One region of the Rouxiella sp. T17 genome, then DNA from elsewhere that is predicted to be linked to it. Evidence: riboswitches for the same ligand, from Rfam matches in the RefSeq annotation. Region 1 holds a riboswitch; each other region holds the start of a gene.
The links. A riboswitch is a leader RNA that binds a small molecule or an ion and turns the genes downstream of it on or off. The one in region 1 is predicted to bind thiamine pyrophosphate.
Positions count from the first base shown of each region.

Region 2: it holds a riboswitch for thiamine pyrophosphate, as region 1 does, so the genes downstream of both, thiB (thiamine ABC transporter substrate binding subunit) here and thiM (hydroxyethylthiazole kinase) in region 1, are expected to answer to the same signal.
Region 3: it holds a riboswitch for thiamine pyrophosphate, as region 1 does, so the genes downstream of both, thiC (phosphomethylpyrimidine synthase ThiC) here and thiM (hydroxyethylthiazole kinase) in region 1, are expected to answer to the same signal.

Region 1 is NZ_JAWUEA010000030.1:92,325-99,257, forward strand. It holds gene SC206_RS10820 (HlyD family type I secretion periplasmic adaptor subunit) at 1-286, shown strand, start outside; gene SC206_RS10825 (ATP-grasp domain-containing protein) at 812-2,059, shown strand; TPP riboswitch at 2,217-2,313, shown strand; gene thiM (hydroxyethylthiazole kinase) at 2,348-3,166, shown strand; gene thiD (bifunctional hydroxymethylpyrimidine kinase/phosphomethylpyrimidine kinase) at 3,166-3,984, shown strand; gene SC206_RS10840 (GntR family transcriptional regulator) at 4,007-4,693, opposite strand; gene SC206_RS10845 (MFS transporter) at 4,883-6,172, opposite strand; gene SC206_RS10850 (Zn-dependent oxidoreductase) at 6,410-6,933, opposite strand, start outside.
Region 2 is NZ_JAWUEA010000038.1:149,281-156,213, forward strand. It holds gene leuC (3-isopropylmalate dehydratase large subunit) at 1-362, shown strand, start outside; gene leuD (3-isopropylmalate dehydratase small subunit) at 373-975, shown strand; gene SC206_RS17105 (MFS transporter) at 1,052-2,221, opposite strand; gene sgrR (HTH-type transcriptional regulator SgrR) at 2,516-4,177, shown strand; TPP riboswitch at 4,217-4,337, shown strand; gene thiB (thiamine ABC transporter substrate binding subunit) at 4,395-5,381, shown strand; gene thiP (thiamine/thiamine pyrophosphate ABC transporter permease ThiP) at 5,357-6,933, shown strand, end outside.
Region 3 is NZ_JAWUEA010000002.1:6,947-13,879, reverse strand. It holds gene thiH (2-iminoacetate synthase ThiH) at 1-510, opposite strand, end outside; gene SC206_RS00270 (thiazole synthase) at 513-1,280, opposite strand; gene thiS (sulfur carrier protein ThiS) at 1,284-1,484, opposite strand; gene SC206_RS00260 (HesA/MoeB/ThiF family protein) at 1,481-2,230, opposite strand; gene thiE (thiamine phosphate synthase) at 2,220-2,912, opposite strand; gene thiC (phosphomethylpyrimidine synthase ThiC) at 2,909-4,876, opposite strand; TPP riboswitch at 5,001-5,128, opposite strand; gene rsd (sigma D regulator) at 5,216-5,734, opposite strand; gene nudC (NAD(+) diphosphatase) at 5,844-6,620, shown strand; gene hemE (uroporphyrinogen decarboxylase) at 6,745-6,933, shown strand, end outside.

The DNA of each region.
Region 1 (6,933 bases):
GGTAGTGAAAATCTCCGCCTACGATTATGCCATTTACGGCGGTATGAACGGCGTCGTTGAAGGGATTTCTCCCGACACTATTCAAGACGAGGTAAAACCGGAAATCTACTATTATCGCGTCTTTATCCGCACGGATAACGACTACGTGCAGAATAAAGCGGGCAAACGCTTCTCGATAAGCCCGGGTATGGTGTCGACGGTTGACATTAAAACCGGCGAGAAATCGGTGATGGATTATCTGATCAAACCGTTTAACCGCGCCAAAGAAGCCCTCCGCGAACGTTAATCACCACTTTCATTTCATCAACCCTCTCTTTGCCGCCGTTTTCATTTGAAAGCGGCGGCAAAAATCGTAACCGTCTGCTAAATCAGAATTTTTTAGCGTCAGTAGGGAGATAAAAAACACAATTATTTACTGTCAGTAGAAGGTGGTTTTCATAATAACTACATTGGTAAGTAACGATATAAGTAATGAGATAAGTAATGAGATCAGTAATAATATAGGTAACGATATAGGTAAATATATGAAATTAATCTTCACTATGTTTAAAGTTAATTGATTGGGAAGAGTATATTTATACTATTAATAATAAATTAATATAATGTCAGTATAATACATTCACCGTTTTTATCTAAATATCCGCAATGCGCTGTACACTCTTTTAAAATAAAAAGTTTTATATTGACGCTATGTTTAAATATAAGTATTTTCACAGGGTTGTATTTGAGTGGTTAATTTCCTTCGCTTATTTTTCATTAAAAAGAAAAAAACGGGTTCAACTTACCCTCTACGTTAAGAGATGTATTCATAATGGAAATAAAAACAGAAAATCAAAAGCCGGTAGTAGCGATTGTGAATGCTATATCAGTAGGAGCCTGGGTGAGTAATGAAATCGAGGAGCATTTCGACCTTATTCATATCGAGTCCGACAGTGCTATTAATGTTTTGTCCAACCCTAGTTTCAACAAGCACCGCTATAAGGCTTGCTACCGTTGGAGTAACGGGCTTGAAGATGAAAACTTGAGACAAATTGCAACTCATAACCCAATAGCTGTTATTCCTGGTCGTGAATGTGCTGTCGCGCTGAGTGAGTGGATTGCATGGGCGTTAAGTTTAGAAGGCAACGATCCCGCAACGACGGCGCTCCGTCGAAATAAATTTTTGATGAATCAAGCGGTAGAACTTGCAGGATTACGAACGACGAAGCAGTTTCTTAGTCATGATGCCGAAGAACTTAAAGATTGGTTTAAGCAATATGGAGAGGGCAAGGTTGTCGTTAAGCCTCCTGATAGTGGTGGTTCAGATGATGTATATATATGCACGTCAGAAACAGACGTTGAAGAGGCAACCCTGAAAATTACGGGTAAGCAAAATTGCTTACATTCCCATAATGATAATGCACTGATACAAAGGTTTATTGAAGGGACAGAATTTGTTGTTAATACAGCGAGTCTTGGAGGTAAGCATAAAGTCACCGATGTATGGAAAGTATCAAAAAAGCTTATTTCTGGCAGAAATCTCTATGACTTTGATGAGCTGTGTGACCCTTGTTCATTAGATACAACACGCGCTATAGAATATACCTTAAAAGCGTTAGATGCCGTCGGAATCGTTAAAGGGGCTGGCCATACCGAGCTAATTTTAGCTGAGGATGGAGCAACGCTTATTGAAATAGGAGCGCGCGTTTCCGGTGCGGCTAATCCGAAAGCCATTCGCCTTGCTACGGGCAGCGATCAGTTGGAACTCATGAGGTTCGCGTATACCCGTCCAGACTTATTTGGTCTAGCCGTGGAGCAATATACACAGTCAAAACTATTACGTTGCATTCATAGTATCGCCTCTCAGCGAAAACCCTTTTCACATGCCGAATTCAAAGGGTTCCTTAATACACTTCCTGGATTTGTGAGTGTCATTATGAAAATAGCCAACAACACACTACTGAGTCCGACTATCGATGTCACATCTTGCCCAGCTGCGTTCTTTATTACAGGCGATAATAAGGATGACATTCAAAATTCCTATGAGTTATACAGGAAATGGGAATCAGAAAATCTGTAATAAATAGATAAATAGATAAATAGATAAATAGATAAATAGATAAATAGATAAATAGATAAATAGATAAATAGATAAATAGCGTACCGGTCAAGTACGCTGGCTAAGGCTTGTATCAACAAGCCGCTTCCCGTAAGCTGGCGCAAGATTTGTTAAATTGCTTATCGACTCGGGGTGCCCTTCTTTGTGAAGGCTGAGAAATACCCGTATAACCTGATCTGGATAATGCCAGCGTAGGGAAGTCGTGGTATCTCGACCGGTACCCCTTCTTGATCGCCGGTTGGGAATTTTATGATGACTCGACCTCCTGTTTTTCCGGGCCGCCTGGCCGCCGACACTCTCACGCAGTTTCGCCAAACCTCACCTTTAGTTCACTGCATGACCAACGACGTGGTGCAATCGATCACCGCCAACGTGCTGCTGGCGCTCGGTGCGTCGCCCGCGATGGTGATTGATTCCCGTGAAGCCGCGCAGTTTAGCGCCATCGCCAACGCGCTGCTGGTCAATGTCGGCACGCTCACTTCTGCACGCGCCGAATCGATGCTTGCCGCCATTCACGCGGCAAACGAAGCCAATAAATCGTGGGTGCTTGACCCGGTCGCCGTCGGCGCACTCGGCTGGCGCACGGAATTCTGCCACCAAATTATTAAGCTAAAACCGGCGGCCATTCGCGGAAACGCCTCTGAAATCATGGCGTTGAGCGGCCTTGCTGCTTCAGGTCGTGGCGTAGACAGCGGCGACACTTCACTGGCCGCGTTACCCGCCGCCGAAGCCTTGGCGCGTCAAACGGGCGCGGTTATCGCCGTAACCGGCGAAGTAGATTACATCACCGACGGCGAAAAAAGCTGGGCGGTACCGGGCGGCGACGCGCTGATGACACGCGTGGTCGGCACGGGTTGCGCGCTTTCGGCAGTGGTTGCGGCGTTTACTTCCTTAAAAGGTGAGCGAGTCGATAACGTTGCCGCCGCCTGCCGCGTGATGTCCTGCGCGGGGGAATTAGCCAGTCGCGAAGCCAAAGGGCCCGGCAGCTTCACGCCAGCTTTCCTTGACCATCTTTACCTGATCGGCGCGGAATCACTTGCGAATGAAAATGCAAACGGAGGCGCATAATGAGTAAGAGAATCAATGTGTTGACAATCGCAGGCACCGATCCTAGCGGCGGGGCGGGCATTCAGGCCGATTTGAAAACCTTTTCGGCACTCGAAGCCTACGGCACCAGCGTCATTACGGCGCTGGTGGCGCAAAATACCCGTGGCGTGCAGTCGGTTTATAATATCGAACCAGATTTTGTTGGCGCGCAGCTCGACTCAGTGCTGAGTGATGTGCGCATTGATAGCGCAAAAATCGGCATGCTGGCAAATACGCAGGTGGTAGAGGTGGTGGCTGAAAGGCTGCGTCACTATCGCAAGCTGCACAAGGGGCCGGCATTCGTGGTGCTCGATACGGTCATGCTGGCGAAAAGCGGCGATCCGCTGCTGACGCCCGACGCCGTCGAGGCACTGCGACATTGGCTGCTGCCGCAGGTGTCGATGATTACGCCAAACCTGCCCGAAGCCGCCGCGTTGCTGAACTGCGAGATGGCGACCGACGAGCGCGAAATGTGCCGTCAGGGCGAGGCGTTGCTGGCGATGGGCTGCGAGGCGGTATTAATGAAGGGGGGCCATTTGAGTGACAGCGAAAGTCCGGATTGGTTAATGACCGCCGACTATCGCGAGCGATTTACGGCACCTCGCGTGGCAACCAAAAATACCCACGGCACGGGCTGCACGCTGAGCGCGGCGCTGGCGGCGATTCGTCCTCGTCAGGCAAATTGGATTGAGACGGTTCGCGAGGCGAAAGCGTATCTACAACAGGCGTTGCAGCAGGCCGACTCGCTGGAAGTGGGTGAGGGCATCGGCCCCGTGCATCATTTTCATCGCTGGTGGTAACTTTCTATTCGTTTGAAAAGCCCTAGTCGTTTTCAAACCATTCGCTGTTTTGCTGGGCGATAGGGGTGATCGAGAAAATCATCTCCTGCAAATGCGCGCGTAGTGCCTGCTCGGCGGCATCGGGATCGCGCGCCTTCAGCGCCGCAAAAATGGTGTAATGCTGGGCAATTAAATTCTCTGGCGGCGAAACTTTGCTTAACGAGAAGAAGCGCACGCGGTCCATCGTCGCCTTGATATTCTCGATCGTTTCCCAGGCTAAACGGCAGTCGATAATCTCGGCAATCAGGCGATGGAATTCATCATCCAGCTGGAGAAATTCCTGCGCCTGCTGGCTTTTGGCGGCCAATTCCTGACGCTGCAAGTTGTGCGCGAGCAACGCTAAATCGCGATCAGTCACCACGCTGGCAGCGCGTCGAACGACGGCGGTTTCAAGCGCTTCGCGAATAAAACGCCCGTCGGCCACGCGTTTGGCGGAAATTTTCATTACAAATGTCCCGCGCTGCGGCAACACCTGCACTAATCCCGCTTCGGCCAGCTTGATAAAGGCTTCACGAACGGGTTGGCGCGAAACGTTGAAGCGGGCTGAAATATCCTTTTCAGACAAAAACGCGCCGGGAGGAATAATACAGGCCACGATGTCCTGACGCAGGGTGCGATAAATCTGCTGATTGACCGGAAGATTACCGTTTAACTCATAAGATTCTGGCATGGCGAAAGCTATGTTCTGAGAATGTAATAACACCATAATAGCATGAGTTTCCAACAGGTTTTGCGATGGAATAAATGGCCAAGGGCAGGAAAGTGATAAATCGGGGCAATCCTGCACCCCGATTTAATGTGCTCTTTACCGTGAGATTTCACTCATCAACTTTTCCGCAATCAGTTCTCCATTCAGCAATCAGTGATGCAACGCGCGCGCGTCCGGCTGATGTTTTGGTGGCTTGACCACGAAGAACACCAGAATAGCGCCCAGCGCGGCAACACCGCCCGCCAGAATAAAGGCGCTGTCGAAATGGCCGGTATTCTGCACAATAAAGCCGGTGACAATCGGGCCGATAATTCCCGACACGCTGCCGATCAGATGAATAAATCCGCTGGCGCTGCCGACTTTTGATTTATGGACCACGTCTTGAATAATCGCCCAATAAATAGCGCCGGTGGTATAAAGGAAGAAGATTGAGACTGACATCAACAATACGGCCGGTACTACGCTGGTCACCACACCGGCCAACGCGACGCACACGGCGGCGGCAAGTAAACTAACGACCAGGACAATTTTACGCGACAACAACAGGCGGCCGGTAAATTTAAAGATGCGGTCGGAAATAATCCCGCCTAATGCCAGACCCACGAAGCCGACAATCCACGGAATAACCGTCGTCAAACTCATCTCTTTAATATTCAGCCCGTGCGCCTGAACCAAATAGGCTGGGAACCAGCTCAGGAAGAAGAACAGAATATAGTTGTAGCAGAAGAAGGCGAAGGCGGTGACCAATATAATCGGCTGACGCAGATAATAGCCCAGCGAATGCGGCGCCTGAGTTAAATCTTCCTCTTCATTAATCTTCTCGCTCTTCAATTGATTAACCAAAAGACGTTCTTGTTCAGTGACACGCTTACTTTTTTCTGGATTATCCGAGGCGATAAAGAACCACACCACCATCCAGACAATACCGATAGCGGCGATAATCATAAAAGCCGGACGCCAGCCGAAGGAGATTGCCAGATAGCCCACAATCGGACCCGCTACCGCACCGCCGAGAGGCGAGCCTGCGCTGAGCAGCCCCATCGCCGTCGCGGCCTGTTTCTTCGGAAACCAGCCGTTGACCATCTTGTTGGCCGAGGCGCAAATCGGACCTTCCGCCATACCAAACAGCACGCGCAGAATAAGCATCGAATAAAAGCCGGTGGCCATCGCCGTCATGCCGCAGAATATTGACCACATCGTTACGGCAATACCCATGACCACGGTCGGCCCGAATTTATCGACCGCCAATCCGCCGATAAAGTTAAAGATGGCATAGCCAAAGAAGAAGCTGCCAAATATCATCCCGAACTGCTCGGGATTAATGGTCAACTCTTTTTCTATCATCGGAACAGTAATCGACAGCGCAACGCGGTCGAGGTAATTTATCATGTAAACCAGACACAGCAGGAATACGATGACCCAGCGTAGATTCTTAAACATGAGCAGCTCCACATGGTGTTATTTTAATCGTGACGCGTGAGAGGTTGTGGTAATAAATTTTTAGGTTATCTTTTACCTAAGCATTTATTACGGTGTTAAAGAGTTATCTTTCAGAAAAATAGTTAAAAATTATAATTTTTATTGGTGAGGCTATTGGCTTGCGATCATTTGAACTTATTTTATTAAAAACAGCGGACAGACGATTTATTTTCCTGCCCGCGTAATCTACATAAACTTCTATGTTCCAAACTTAAGTAAAACTTTGCAGCAGGCGCGCTGATCTTTCTCAAATAGCGTCATCGCTGCTTCAACTTCTTCGCCAGACATGCAGTGCGTCACCAGCTTCTCCGGCTGAATTTTGCCTTCGGCCATCCACTCGATAACCTGCGGAAAACGATGGCTATTCAGGCGTGACGAAAACAGCGACAGCTCTTTGCTGGTAATACTCTGCTGAGTAATGCTGCTGGCATCGCCCGAGAATCCCATCATGCCGATACGTCCGGCGGGGGAGGCGACGTTAATCGCTTCCTGCAAAATTGACGGATGACAGGCCGCGTCAATCACCAGCGTCGGGCGAATATTTTCAGCGGCAAGCTGCTCCGCCACGGATTGCTGCTGATTATTGAGCGTTCTGTCAGCGCCGTTTTCACGCGCCATCTGTAGCCGTTCTTCAATGCGATCGGTAACAATCACGTTTTGCACGCCATAAACGCCTTTCAGTACCTGAATTACGGTCAAGCCCATCGGCCCAGCGCCATAAA
Region 2 (6,933 bases), on a different contig from region 1:
GCACCAACTCGCGCATCGAAGATCTGCGCGCGGCGGCGGCGGTTGCCAAGGGCCGTAAAGTGGCGACGGGCGTGCAGGCGATCGTGGTGCCGGGTTCAGGACCGGTGAAAGCGCAGGCCGAAGAAGAAGGGCTGGACAAAATTTTCCTTGATGCCGGTTTCGAATGGCGTCTGCCGGGCTGCTCGATGTGTCTGGCGATGAACAACGACCGCCTGAATCCGGGCGAACGTTGCGCGTCTACCAGCAACCGTAACTTCGAAGGTCGTCAGGGTCGCGGCGGACGCACGCATCTGGTGAGTCCGGCAATGGCAGCCGCGGCGGCCGTCACCGGACATTTCGCCGACGTTCGCGAACTGAATTAAGGAAACGCTCATGGCAAAATTTATTACGCATACCGGTTTGGTCGTGCCATTGGACGTGGCGAACGTCGATACCGATGCCATCGTCCCGAAGCAGTTTTTGCAGATGGTGACGCGCGTCGGTTTCGGCCAGTTCCTGTTTTATGACTGGCGCTATCTTGAAGGCCAGGGCTACACGCCTAACCCTGATTTTATTCTGAATAAGCCGGAATATCAGGGTGCCAGCATCTTGCTGGCTCGAGAAAACTTCGGCAGCGGCTCTTCGCGCGAGCACGCGCCGTGGGCGTTAACCGATTACGGTTTCCACGCAATTATCGCCCCCAGCTTTGCCGATATTTTCTATAACAACGCCTTCAACAACCAGCTGTTGCCGGTCACGCTGAGCGAAGAGCAGATTGACGAGCTGTTTACACTGGCTCAGGGCAATCACGGCGTTCAGTTTGAGGTTGATCTTGAAAATCTGGTGGTGCGCGCAGGCGGCAAAAGCTATCCGTTCGAGATAGACAGTTTCCGCCGCTACTGCATGATGAATGGGCTGGACAGCATCGGCCTGACATTACAGCACGAAGAAAATATCTCGGCCTATGAGAAGATCCAGCCGTCGTTTATGAAGTGATTGGGTAAGCGCTTAATAAACGATTCGGTAAACGATCAGCACTTTCAGCTCTCCCCTAACCCGTCGACTCGACGGGTTAAACGTTTTTAACCCTCGTCATCAAAATCAGCGCCAATCCTGACAGCGCCAGCGCGGCCCAATAGACCTGATAATGGCCAAAGGTTTCAACGATGCTGCCCTGCAAAACGCCTGCAAGTATCGCGCCGGTCGAAATACTATTGGTAAACAAGGTGGTAGCCGATCCTGCTCTTCCGGGCATTAAATCTTGAAAATAGAGCATGCCGATTCCCGCAATAATGCCAATGAAAATCGCGTTGAACAGTTGCAGGATCATCAACGCCGCCTTGAACTGGAACAGCACCATGCCGAGATAAAACAGCACGCCACAGCCCGCGGCCGCCAACATTAGCTTGCGCTTGCCCGTGCGCTTCACAAAGTATCCGGCAAGCAGCATGACGGGGATTTCCAGCCCGGCCGCTGCGCCCATTAACAGGCCCGCAAGCCCTTCGGGCAGACCCATATTAGTCGTGATATACAGCGGCATATCAATGATATACATGATGTTGCAGGTCCACATCAGCAGCGAGGCAAAGAACAGCAGACGCACGTCCCTGTTTTTCCACGCGCTGGCGTGCACCACGACATTGTCGACGGGCTGTTCGAGACGGGCCACCGACGGCAGGAAAAACCACACCATCGCCGCACTAAAGACAAACACCGCCGCCGCGCAAAGATACATCAGGGTAAAGCCGTAATTCAGCGCCAGCATGAAGGAAACCGGCGGGCCTAATACCCACGCCAGTGACAGCGTGGCGCGCATCATCGAGCTGAACATCACCACTTCGCGCGCCGAACGGTCGGCATATTCACGCGCCAGCGCAAACAGCTGCGGCATCGAAGCATTGCCTATCGCCGCCAGCAGCACGCCCACGCTAATCAGCACCAGATAATCGCGACTAAAAGCGAAAACCAGGCTGTTGCCGATAGCCATCAGCGAGCAGAAAAACAGGAGAATGCGGCGATCGCCCTTCTTGTCGGAATAGTTCGCCAGTAAAAAGCTGATGACGATGCCGGCCAGCGCATTGATGGTATAGAAAAGCCCGACCCACAGCGGCCGAACCTTAACTTCGTGAGATAAAAACAGGCTGAGCGTGGGCGCTTGAAGCGCGCCCGCAATCCCCGTCAAGAAAGAGACCAGCAGGAAAGTGGCGAATATAAAAGATAAACGGCGTGAAGAGGCAGACATAAACCATCCCTGTTAACGGCGAAACTGTCAGGCGAAAAAGCGCATTAATGCTTAGCGTAGTCGGTGAAAGCCTAAAGTAGCAAAGACAAAAAAACCAGTGAGTTGCCTCACTGGCTGGTGAAATTTCACCATTACTCAGAAAATTGTTAAACCATTAATGACGCTGATAGCGTCATGTTGAGGATTTGGCTTTGCCAATGCGCATTTATTGGCAGTACGGCTTGATGTCAGAAAGTATGGCCGTAATATGAGGAAAGAAAAATTGATGAGTTCACTCATTGGAGTTCCTCTTTTATGTCATCGCCTCGTCTGCAACAACAGTTTTTACGCCTGTGGCAACATTGCCACGGTAAACCGACGAAAACCACGCTACAGGCGCTTTCGGCGGTGCTTAACTGCTCGCGTCGACACGTGCGATCGCTGCTCGGCGGTATGCAAAAAGAAGGCTGGCTGAGCTGGCAGGCAGAGATAGGAAGAGGCAAAAAATCGCGGCTGACGTTTCTGCTAACCGGCTTGGCGTTGCAACAACAACGGGCCGAAGAGCTGATAGATCAAGACCGCGTCGACCAACTGGTGCAGCTGGTGGGCGATAAAACCGTGGTGCGGCAGATGCTGCTTTCCCAGCTCGGGCGGCGTTTTCGTCAAGGAAAACATATTCTTCGCGTGCTCTATTACCGCTCGCTGCCTAATCTGCTGCCCGGCACCATGCTGCGGCGTTCCGAAACGCATCTCGCCAAACAGATTTTCAGCGGGCTGGTCGGCATAAATGAGGAAAATGGGGAACTGCGCGGCGATTTAGCTCATCACTGGCAGGCCATCAGCCCGCTGCACTGGCGTTTTTATCTGCGCCCCGCGATTCATTTCCATCACGGCAGAGAGCTTGAGATGGCGGATATCATCAGCACTTTCAGTCGCTTGCAACACCATCCGCTGTTTACTCATTTTTCGCGTGTCGAATCGCCGAACGCCAACGTCATTGATATTCATCTGCACACCCCCGACCCATGGTTGCCTTGGCTATTAGGCAGCGTTCATGCCCTGATTTTGCCGCAGGAATGGCCATCGCTGGCGGATTTTGCCCGTCATCCTATCGGTACGGGGCCTTATGCGGTGATTAATAACCAGCAAACCCAGCTAAAAATCCGCGCATTTGATGACTATTTTGGCTATCGCGCGCTGATCGACGAGGTCAATATTTGGGTCTTGCCCGAACTGACCGAAGAGCTGGTTCATTCCGGCGTGCAGTTGCAGGCCGACGACACGGCCAACGATCAGCTTGAAAGCCGGCTCGAAGAAGGCTGCTATTTCGTACTGTTTGACCAGCGTTCGCCGGTGGGCAGTCATCCGCAACTGCGCAAATGGCTGTGTGAAATCTTTAATCCGATTGCGCTACTCAACGCCTCGGCTCCGGCATATCAACGTTATTGGTCGCCCGCCTACGGATTATTGCCGCGCTGGCACCATCGGCGTCCGCAGGAAAAAATGCCCAAGCCCGTTGATATTGAAGAGATAACCGTGACCTTTTACAGCGATCACTCGGAGTATCAGGATATCTGTCAGGCGCTGGTTCCGTTGCTGGCTGAACAGGGTGTTAAACTGAAGGTACAGATCGTCGATTACGCCACGTGGCACAGAGGTGAAGCCACGAGCGACGTGTGGCTCGGCAGCGCCAATTTTACGCTGCCGATTGAGTTTTCCCTGTTCGCCACGCTGCTCGAACTGCCTTTGCTCCAGTATTGTCTCGAAGAGAAACTGGATAACGCGGCGAAAAAATGGCGCACCGGTGAGCTGCCTCTGGCCGAATGGGCGCATCATCTGGTTAACGAGGGCCACGTGCATCCCCTGTTCCACCATTGGCTGTTGTTGCAGGGCCAGCGCAGTATGCGCGGCGTCAGGATGAACACGCTCGGCTGGTTTGACTTTAAATCTGCCTGGTTTGCGCCTCCCGACGTATAAACCTGCTTTCAACCCAGTCACTTAATCACTACAATAACGCCGTTCTCAACGGGGTGCTGACTGACTGTTTTTGCTCGCGCAAAGCAGGAGAAGGCTGAGAAAAAACCCGTCGAACCTGATCCGGTTAATACCGGCGAAGGGATTTGAGAGTGCAGTTCGCTGACTCAAACTCCTTTGCCACGCCTACTCTTTTTCAAGGTAAAAGTTGGAGTGCAAAGTGTTTAAAAAATTATTGCCCTGCCTGTTGATCGTTTCGGCGCCCGCGCTGGCCGCCAAGCCCGTGCTGACCGTTTATACCTACGACTCCTTCTCGGCCGATTGGGGCCCGGGCCCTGCCATCAAGAAAGCCTTTGAAGCCGACTGCGGCTGCGAGCTTAAATACGTGCCGCTCGAAGACGGCGTGTCGCTGCTCAATCGCCTGCGCATGGAGGGGAAAAACAGCCCGGCCGACGTTGTGGTTGGACTCGATAACAACCTGCTGCAAGCCGCAGAACAGACCGGCTTATTCACTAAACCTGCCGTCGAAAAAACCACGCTCGACATTCCGGGCGGCTGGACTGACAGCACCTTTGTGCCTTATGACTACGGCTATTTCGCCTTCGTCTATAACAAGGACAAGCTGAAAAACCCGCCGAAAAGCCTGCAAGAGCTGTTCGACAGCCCGCAGCCGTGGAAGATTATTTACGAAGATCCGCGTACCAGCACGCCGGGTCTGGGCCTGCTGCTGTGGGTGCAAAAAGTTTACGGCGATAAAGCGCCTGAAGCGTGGCAGAAGCTGGCGAAGAAAACCGTCACCGTCACTAAAGGCTGGAGCGAGGCCTACGGTCTGTTCCTCAAGGGTGAAAGCGATTTGGTGCTGAGCTACACCACCTCTCCGGCTTATCACATTATCGAAGAGAAAAAAGATAACTACGCGGCAGCCAACTTCTCGGAAGGTCACTACATGCAGGTTGAAGTTGCGGGCCAGCTGGCCGCCAGCAAACAGCCAGCGCTGGCCGCGAAGTTTATGAAATTCGTCACCACGCCGGGATTCCAGAAAGCCATTCCAACCGGCAACTGGATGTATCCTGTTGTTAATACGCCTTTACCGGCCGGATACGACAAACTGACCGTGCCGACTATTTCGCTGCAATACAGCGCCAAAACGGTCGCCGATAATCGCGCGCAATGGATTCAGGCATGGCAGAACGCCGTCAGCCACTAATCCCGGTCTGGCTGTGGCCGGGCGCGGTCGCCGCAACGATTATCCTGCTGGTCGCCTTTTTGGCGCTCGGCTCGCTGCTGCGCCACGCGCCCGCGCTTTCTCTGCGCGCCGTCTGGCAGGATAATTACCTGTGGCACGTGATTCGCTTCACCTTCTGGCAGGCGCTGCTTTCGGCGCTGTGCTCCGTACTGCCCGCTATTTTGCTGGCGCGAAGCCTCTATCGGCGGCGTTTTCCGGGGCGTCAGTGGCTGCTTAGACTCTGCGCCATGACGCTGGTTTTGCCCGTGTTAGTCGCCGTGTTCGGCATTCTCAGCGTCTATGGTCGCGAAGGCTGGCTGGCGCAGCTGTGCGCCGCGCTGGGTATTCGCTACGCCTTTTCGCCCTACGGCTTGCAGGGCATTTTGCTCGCCCACGTGTTTTTCAATTTGCCCCTCGCCACGCGTCTTCTGCTGCAATCCCTTGAAAACGTAGCCATTGAGCAACGCCAAATAGCGGCCCAGCTTGGGATGAACGGCTGGCAGCTGTTCCGTTTTGTCGAATGGCCCGCGTTGAAAAGGCAGATTCTGCCCGCCGCTGCGCTGATATTTATGCTCTGTTTCGCCAGTTTCGCGACCGTGCTGTCGCTGGGCGGCGGCCCGAAAGCCACCACCATCGAGCTGGCTATCTATCAGGCGTTGAGTTACGACTATGACCTCGGACGCGCGGCGCTGCTGGCGCTTATCCAGCTGGTTTGCTGTTTGGGTCTGGTGTTGCTGAGCCAGAAATTGAGTCAGGCGCTGCCGGTCGGCCACACGCACGCCCAGCGCTGGCGCGATCCCGCCGATTCTATTGGGCGAAAGATTGCTGACGTGGTGCTGATTGCTCTGGCTTTACTGCTCATTCTGCCGCCTTTAATCGCCGTATTGATTGGCGGCATCAATCAGTCATTACTCGACGTGCTGCATCAAACCGCCCTGTGGCAAGCGCTGTGGATGTCGGTTCGTCTGGCGCTCGGCAGTGGTTTGCTGTGCCTGCTGCTTGCGATGATGCTGTTGTGGAGCAGCCGAGAGCTGCGCCTGCGCCAGCGACAAAATTGGGGCCAAGGTCTGGAGCTGTCGGGCATGCTGATTCTGGCGATGCCGGGCATTGTGCTGGCGACCGGCTTCTTTCTTTTACTCAGCGATACCGTTGGCTTGCCGCAGTCGCCGTGGATGCTGGTGATTTTGACCAACGCGCTGATGGCGATTCCTTACACCTTGAAAGTATTGGAAAATCCAATGCGTGACGTGGCCGAACGCTACTCACTGCTTTGCCTTTCACTGGATCTGCGCGGCTGGAACCGGCTGCGCTGGATTGAATTAAGTGCGCTTAAACGGCCGATGACACAGGCACTAGCCTTTGCCTGCGTACTGTCGCTGGGTGATTTTGGCGTTATCGCGCTGTTTGGTAATGAGAATTTCCGCACGCTGCCTTTTTATCTTTATCAGCAGATGGGCTCTTACCGCAGTCAGCAAGGTGCCGTAACCGCCATGTTGCTGCTGATACTCTGTTTCCTGTTGTTCACGATTATCGA
Region 3 (6,933 bases), on a different contig from region 1:
GTCCTGCTCGAGGGGCTGCACTTCAATCATCAGCGAACTAAAATGCCGACGGATAGCGGGAAAATGCCGACGAAAATAGTCCATGCCGACTTTCGTTTTATGCTCGCCCGTCACCAGCAACAGATGTTTGAAGCCCAGCGCATTTAGCGCCTCGCACTCTTTTTCGATCTCAACGTCATCCAGCGTTTTGCGTTTGATCTTGTTGCTCATCGAAAAACCGCAGTAAGTACATTCGTTGGCGCAAAGGTTGGAGAGATAGAGCGGGGCGAAAAAACCGACCGTGTTGCCGAAGCGCTGACGCGTAAGCTGCTGGGCTTTCTGCGCCATCGGCTCGAGATACGCCTGCGCGGCCGGCGAGATGAGCGCCATAAAATCTTCGCGCGTCACGCGGGGCGCATTCAACGCCCGTTCAACGTCCGCCGCCGTCTTACTGTTGATGCGCAGCGAAATATCATCCCAGTCGAGCGTCTTCCAATGATCTTGAAAGCCGGAACCCTGATAATCCTTCATGCTCAGACGTTCTCCAGAAAATGGGTCAACGGGCTGGTGGCATAAGCCTGCGCCGATTTACCGCCAAGTCCGCTGACGCGCGCCAAATGTCCGGCTTCGACGGCGAGTTTAAACGCCTGCGCCATCGCAATCGGGTTGCCCGCCACGGCAATCGCCGTATTCACCAACACCGCGTCTGCACCCAACTCCAACGCTTCGGCGGCCTGACTTGGCGCGCCAATGCCGGCGTCGACGACGACCGGCACTTTCGCCTGCTCGATAATAATGCGCAGAAACTCGCGCGTTTGCAGACCTTGATTAGACCCGATCGGCGCGCCCAACGGCATGACCGCCGCGCAGCCGACCTCTTCCAGCCGTTTGCACAACACCGGATCCGCGCTGCAATAAGGCAGCACCACGAAACCCTGTTTCACCAGCGCCTCGGCGGCTTTCAGCGTTTCGACGGCGTCGGGCAGCAGATATTTCAAATCGGGATGGATTTCGAGTTTAACCCAGTGCGTGCCAAGCGCTTCACGCGCCAGCTGGGCGGCGAAAATCGCCTCTTCCGCCGTTTTCGCGCCGGAAGTATTGGGCAACAAACGCAAACCCAACTCTTGCAGCGGACGCAAAATGTCATCGCCGCCGCGACGTAAGTCGACGCGTTTCATCGCCATCGTCACCAGCTGCGAGCCCGACGCGACAATCGCCTGCTGCATCACAGAGGCGCTGGAGAATTTACCGGTGCCGGTAAACAGCCGCGAGGTAAAGGTAGTATCTGCAATTTTTAGCATGGGTCAGCCTCCTGCAATGGCTTGAAATAGCACAATGTTATCGCCGTCTTTCAGCAAATATTCCGCCCACTGTGGACGGGGAACGATGACCTGATTGACGGCCAGCGCGCTGCCAGATTGGGGGTGTTCGAGGAACCGCAGCAGTTCATCCAGCGTGATGGCGGCGTCGAACGCGTAGTCGCTGTCATTGACAGAGATTTTCATCGCGCCTCTCCGCAGGCTGGGCAATCCGCCGACGGCGCCAGTTGCAGAGTGCGCCAACTTTGCTGTTTGCCGTCGAACAGCCGCAGTTTTCCAGACAGCGGGCTGGCGCAACCCGCCAGCATCTTGATAGCTTCCAACGCCTGCAACGTGCCGATGACGCCAACCACCGGCCCGAGCACGCCCGCCGTGCGGCAGTTGCGGGTCGGCGTGTCCAAATCAGGATAAAGACAACGATAACAGCCGTGCGCGTAGGGCGGTTCGATTACTAGCAACTGGCCGCTGAAACCCACCGCGCTGCCGCTGATCAACGGCTTTTCGGCCTCGACGCAGGCCTTATTAACAGCGTGACGGGTCGCCATATTGTCGCTGCAGTCCAGCACCAGATCGGCGCGCGCGACAACGTCTGCCAAATTTCCGCCATCAAGACGATGGGTGAAAATCTCCGTCTGACACAGCGGGTTTAACTTACCCAGCTCGCGCTGGGCAATTTTGGCTTTGTAATCATCGGTATCGGCGGTGCGATAGAGAATTTGCCGCTGAAGATTGGAAACGTGCAGCGTGTCGTCGTCGGCGAGAAACAGCGTGCCAACGCCCGCCGCCGCCAGATAGAGCGCGGCAGGCGATCCGAGCCCGCCCAAGCCGACAATCAGCACCTTGCCCGCGCGAATTTTTTCTTGGCCTTCCATGCCGATGTCTTCCAGCAGCAGCTGGCGGCTGTAACGCATAAATTCGTTATCATTTAACATGGCGATCATCCCGATAAGGGCAGAGCTCAAGCAGCTGGCGGGTTGCCGCCTGCCAATCTGTCGCTTTGGTGATCGCACTGACCACCGCCACGCTGCCCACGCCGCACTCCATCACCGGCTGAACGCGATCCAGACTAATGCCGCCAATCGCCACCGTCGGAAAACGGCCATCCAGCTGCTTCACGTGTCGCGCCAGCTCGATTAACCCCTGCGGCGAAGAGGGCATCTCTTTGGTTTGCGTCGGAAAAACGTGGCCCAATGCAATGTAGGAAGGGCGCACGCTAACCGCCCGCGCCAGCTCGCTCTCATCGTGAGTCGACACGCCGAGGCGAATTCCGGCCTCGTGAATCGCCTGCAGATCGGTGTTATCCAGATCTTCCTGACCCAGATGAATGCCGTAAGCCTGATGCTTCACCGCCAGCCGCCAGTAATCGTTGATAAACAACCGCGCGTGATGCTGGTGGCCTAATTTAATGGCCTCGATAATCGCGGGTTCGACCTCGTCGTCGGGCAAATCTTTGATGCGCAGTTGCAGCGTTTTAACGCCGGTTTCCAGCAAGCGACGGATCCACTCTACGCTGTCGACGACCGGATAAAGCCCGAGATAATACGGCACCTCGGGAAACGGGGTAGACGGGATAAACGGGGCAGTGGAAAGGGTCTGAATAGACGGAATAGTCATTTACCCACTCCTTCTTCAATTTTGTCGGCGGGATGATAAAGTTCGCCACCGCTGGCGCGGAAGGTTTTCGACATTTGCAGCATGCCGGTTTCCACGATATCAATCGGGATCGCCTTGGCTTCCAGCGCGGCGGCGTAATCGCGAACTTCCTGAGTGATTTTCATCGAACAGAATTTTGGTCCGCACATCGAGCAGAAGTGCGCGACCTTGCCGGATTCCTGCGGCAGCGTTTCGTCGTGATAGGCGCGGGCGGTGTGAGGATCCAGCGCCAGATTGAACTGATCTTCCCAGCGGAATTCGAAACGCGCCTTCGACATGGCGTTATCGCGGATCTGCGCGCCCGGATGGCCTTTTGCCAGATCCGCCGCGTGCGCCGCGATTTTGTAGGTGATCAAACCCTGTTTCACATCCTCTTTATTCGGCAGGCCGAGATGCTCTTTCGGCGTGACGTAGCACAGCATCGCGCAGCCGAACCAGCCAATCATTGCCGCGCCAATGCCGGACGTGAAATGGTCATAACCCGGCGCAATATCCGTAGTCAAAGGCCCCAGCGTGTAGAACGGCGCTTCGTGGCATTTTTCCAGCTCTTCGGTCATGTTGCGGCGGATCATCTGCATCGGCACGTGCCCCGGACCTTCAATCATCACCTGCACGTCATATTCCCAGGCAATCTTGGTCAGCTCGCCCAGCGTTTTCAGCTCGGCAAACTGCGCTTCGTCGTTGGCATCCTGAATCGACCCCGGACGCAGCCCGTCACCCAGCGACAGCGACACGTCATAGGCGGCGCAAATTTCGCAGATTTCGCGGAAATGCAGATACAGGAAACTCTCTTTGTGGTGCGACAGGCACCATTTCGCCATGATCGAACCGCCGCGCGAGACGATGCCGGTCAGACGTTTGGCGGTCATCGGCACGTAGCGCAGCAGCACGCCCGCGTGAATAGTAAAGTAATCGACGCCTTGCTCGGCCTGCTCCAACAGCGTGTCGCGGAACATTTCCCAGTTCAGGTCTTCCGCCACGCCGTTGACTTTTTCCAGCGCCTGATAAATTGGCACAGTACCAATCGGCACCGGACTGTTACGCATAATCCATTCGCGGGTTTCGTGAATGTAGCGGCCGGTGGAAAGATCCATCACCGTGTCGGCGCCCCAGCGGGTGGACCACACCAGCTTCTCGACCTCCTCTTCAATCGACGAGGTCACGGCGGAGTTACCGATGTTGGCGTTGATTTTTACCAGGAAGTTACGGCCAATGATCATCGGCTCGGATTCGGGGTGATTGATGTTGGCGGGAATAATGGCGCGTCCGGCGGCAACTTCGTCACGGACAAATTCGGGCGTGATATTTTGCGGCAGCGTGGCGCCAAAACTTTCACCCGGATGCTGTTGCAGCAGCACTTCACCGCGAATACGCTCGCGACCCATGTTTTCACGCAGCGCAATATATTCCATTTCTGGCGTCACAATGCCTTTGCGCGCGTAGTGCATTTGCGTCACGCAGTGGCCCGCTTTGGCTTTGCGCGGGCGTGGAAGATGGTCAAAACGCAGGTGATCGAGGCCTTCATCGGCCATGCGCTGCTGGGTAAAACCGGAGCTGACCCCCGCGAGCTCTTCCGTATCGTGACGATCGCGGATCCAGCTGGCGCGTACCTTGTCGAGACCGCGATGCACGTCGATGGTAGACTCGGGATCGCCGTAAGGCCCGGCTGTGTCATACACCGGAATTGCTTCATTATCTTCAAACTTCGGATCGTCTTTGCTGCCGCCGATCATCGTCGGGCTAAGCTGGATCTCGCGCATCGGCACCTGAATATCGGCGCGGCTGCCCTGTAGATAAATACGTTTGGAGTTTGGGAAAGCGACGCCCTGTAAACTGTCGATAAACGCCTGCGCTTCTGCGCGCTGCTGACGGCGATTACTGGTTTTTTTTACGGGTTCGATCTGGACTTCAGGGGTGTTCGACATAGCAAATTCCTCGTGATTAGCGATAGGGAAAATTGCTTGTCAGGAGGTTTACGGCGGGAGTAAAGCGTGTATCTGAACCTTGTCGCGCCCCTGAGTGACAGGAAACGGCGATAAAAGCCAAACGCAATAAATTACTCTTGTTCCCTTCGCGGGTACTAACCCGATCAGGTTCCGCGGATCCCGAATTAACGGTCTCAGCCTGGTAAATTCCCGATAAATCAGGGTTTACGCTAGGCACTCCGACAAGAATTGGCCTCTAGTGACAGGCCGTTTAAGAAGCCTCAATATACGAGGCTCATTTTAAAACACAACCCTTTGCAGGGTTTTTAGCGAAAACTGTTATGCAGGTCGCACGATGGCTTCGTCGTTTGCAACAGGCGGCAAAACGTCAAATTTTGAAGCCAGCGCCAGATTGATCAGCTGATCTTCAAGCTCGAAGCGGGCATCGAGCGCTTCGCCAATATCTGACAGCGCATAGTGGAAGGCGAAAATATCGTCGTCCTTGAATTCGGTATCGGTATAGCTGTCATGGAAGGCCATAATGGTTTCGGTATTGGCTTCCAAAGCCGGGAAAATTCTTGCGGCGACCTGTTGGGAAATCGCGGCTTGGGTACCATCGACTTCTTCAACTATCCTGTGATAGAGGTGGAAGTGACCTGCAGAGAGGTAATCAACCAGGTGATGACAGAAACTGTCGAGGGCCTTTTCGTTAAGCGGAATATGAGCTTCTTTATTCGGTTTCAAGCCCACGAGGGTGAGATATGAAACCAGCAGTTCTTTTCTTGCATGTAGCCACTGATCGACCAACTCATTACTGCCGCCAACGCGTTGGGTCAGCCTTTCGAGACGAGTTAACATGGTTGACTCCGAAATTTTTTTTGTCAGACGTTTAAGGTAAAGGTTAAAGCTTACTAAAATCACTTTATCTTCCAGACTGTCAGTGTAGTCGAGGTTATGCAACAACAACATGGAAATGCAAATAACAGATCAACATAGCGGCTGGTGGATCCTCAGTCAGGATGGCAAATTATGGCTACCTGACGGATCGTTGCCGAACGGATCCGCGACGCAATTCTCTCTTGCGGGCGAGGCGGGCCGACAGATAGGCGAATGGCAGGGCGAGCCCGTGTGGCTGATCCGAAAAAGCATGAAGGATCATATGCTTTCTGCGCGACAATTACTGGATCAGGATCGCGAATTATTCCAATTGGTTGGCAGAGGCGTGCAACTTTCGGAGTTCTATCGATCGCATAAATTCTGCGGCTATTGCGGCCATGAAATGCTCGTCAGCAAAACCGAATGGGCCGCGCTGTGCGGACACTGTAAAGAACGCTATTACCCGCAAATTGCGCCGTGCATTATTGTCGCCATACGTCGCGGCGAAGAAATTCTGCTCGCGCAGCACGTTCGACATCGTGGCGGCGTTCACACGGTACTGGCCGGATTTGCCGAAGTCGGCGAAACGCTGGAAGAAACCGTGGCCCGCGAAGTGATGGAAGAGAGCAATATCCGGGTCAAAAACGTGCGCTACGTCAGTTCGCAGCCGTGGCCGTTCCCGAATTCGCTGATGATGGCATTTATGGCCGATTACGACAGCGGCGAAATCCGTCATGATCCCAAAGAGTTGCTCAATGCGGGCTGGTATCGCTTTGACGCGCTGCCGTTGCTTCCCGCCGTCGGTACAATTGCCCGTCGTTTAATCGAAGACACCGTGGTTCTGTGCCGCGCGGAGGGAGATTCCTAAGCCCGACGTGCTACAATGTCCGCCTTATTTTTAGGCACCTGACCTTTGCGAAACATGGTCAGGTCGCCGTTATGGGCGCGCTACGCCCACGAAGATCAGCAGATTATTAAGGATCTTGCCAAGAATGAACGAGTTAAAGAACGATCGCTACCTGCGCGCGCTGTTACGCCAGCCCGTTGATATCACCCCGGTTTGGATGATGCGTCAGGCCGGCCGCTATTTGCCGGAATATAAAGCGACACGTGCCGAAGCGGGCGATTTTATGTCGCTGTGCAAAAACGCCGAGCTGGCCTGTGAAGTCACGCTGCAACCT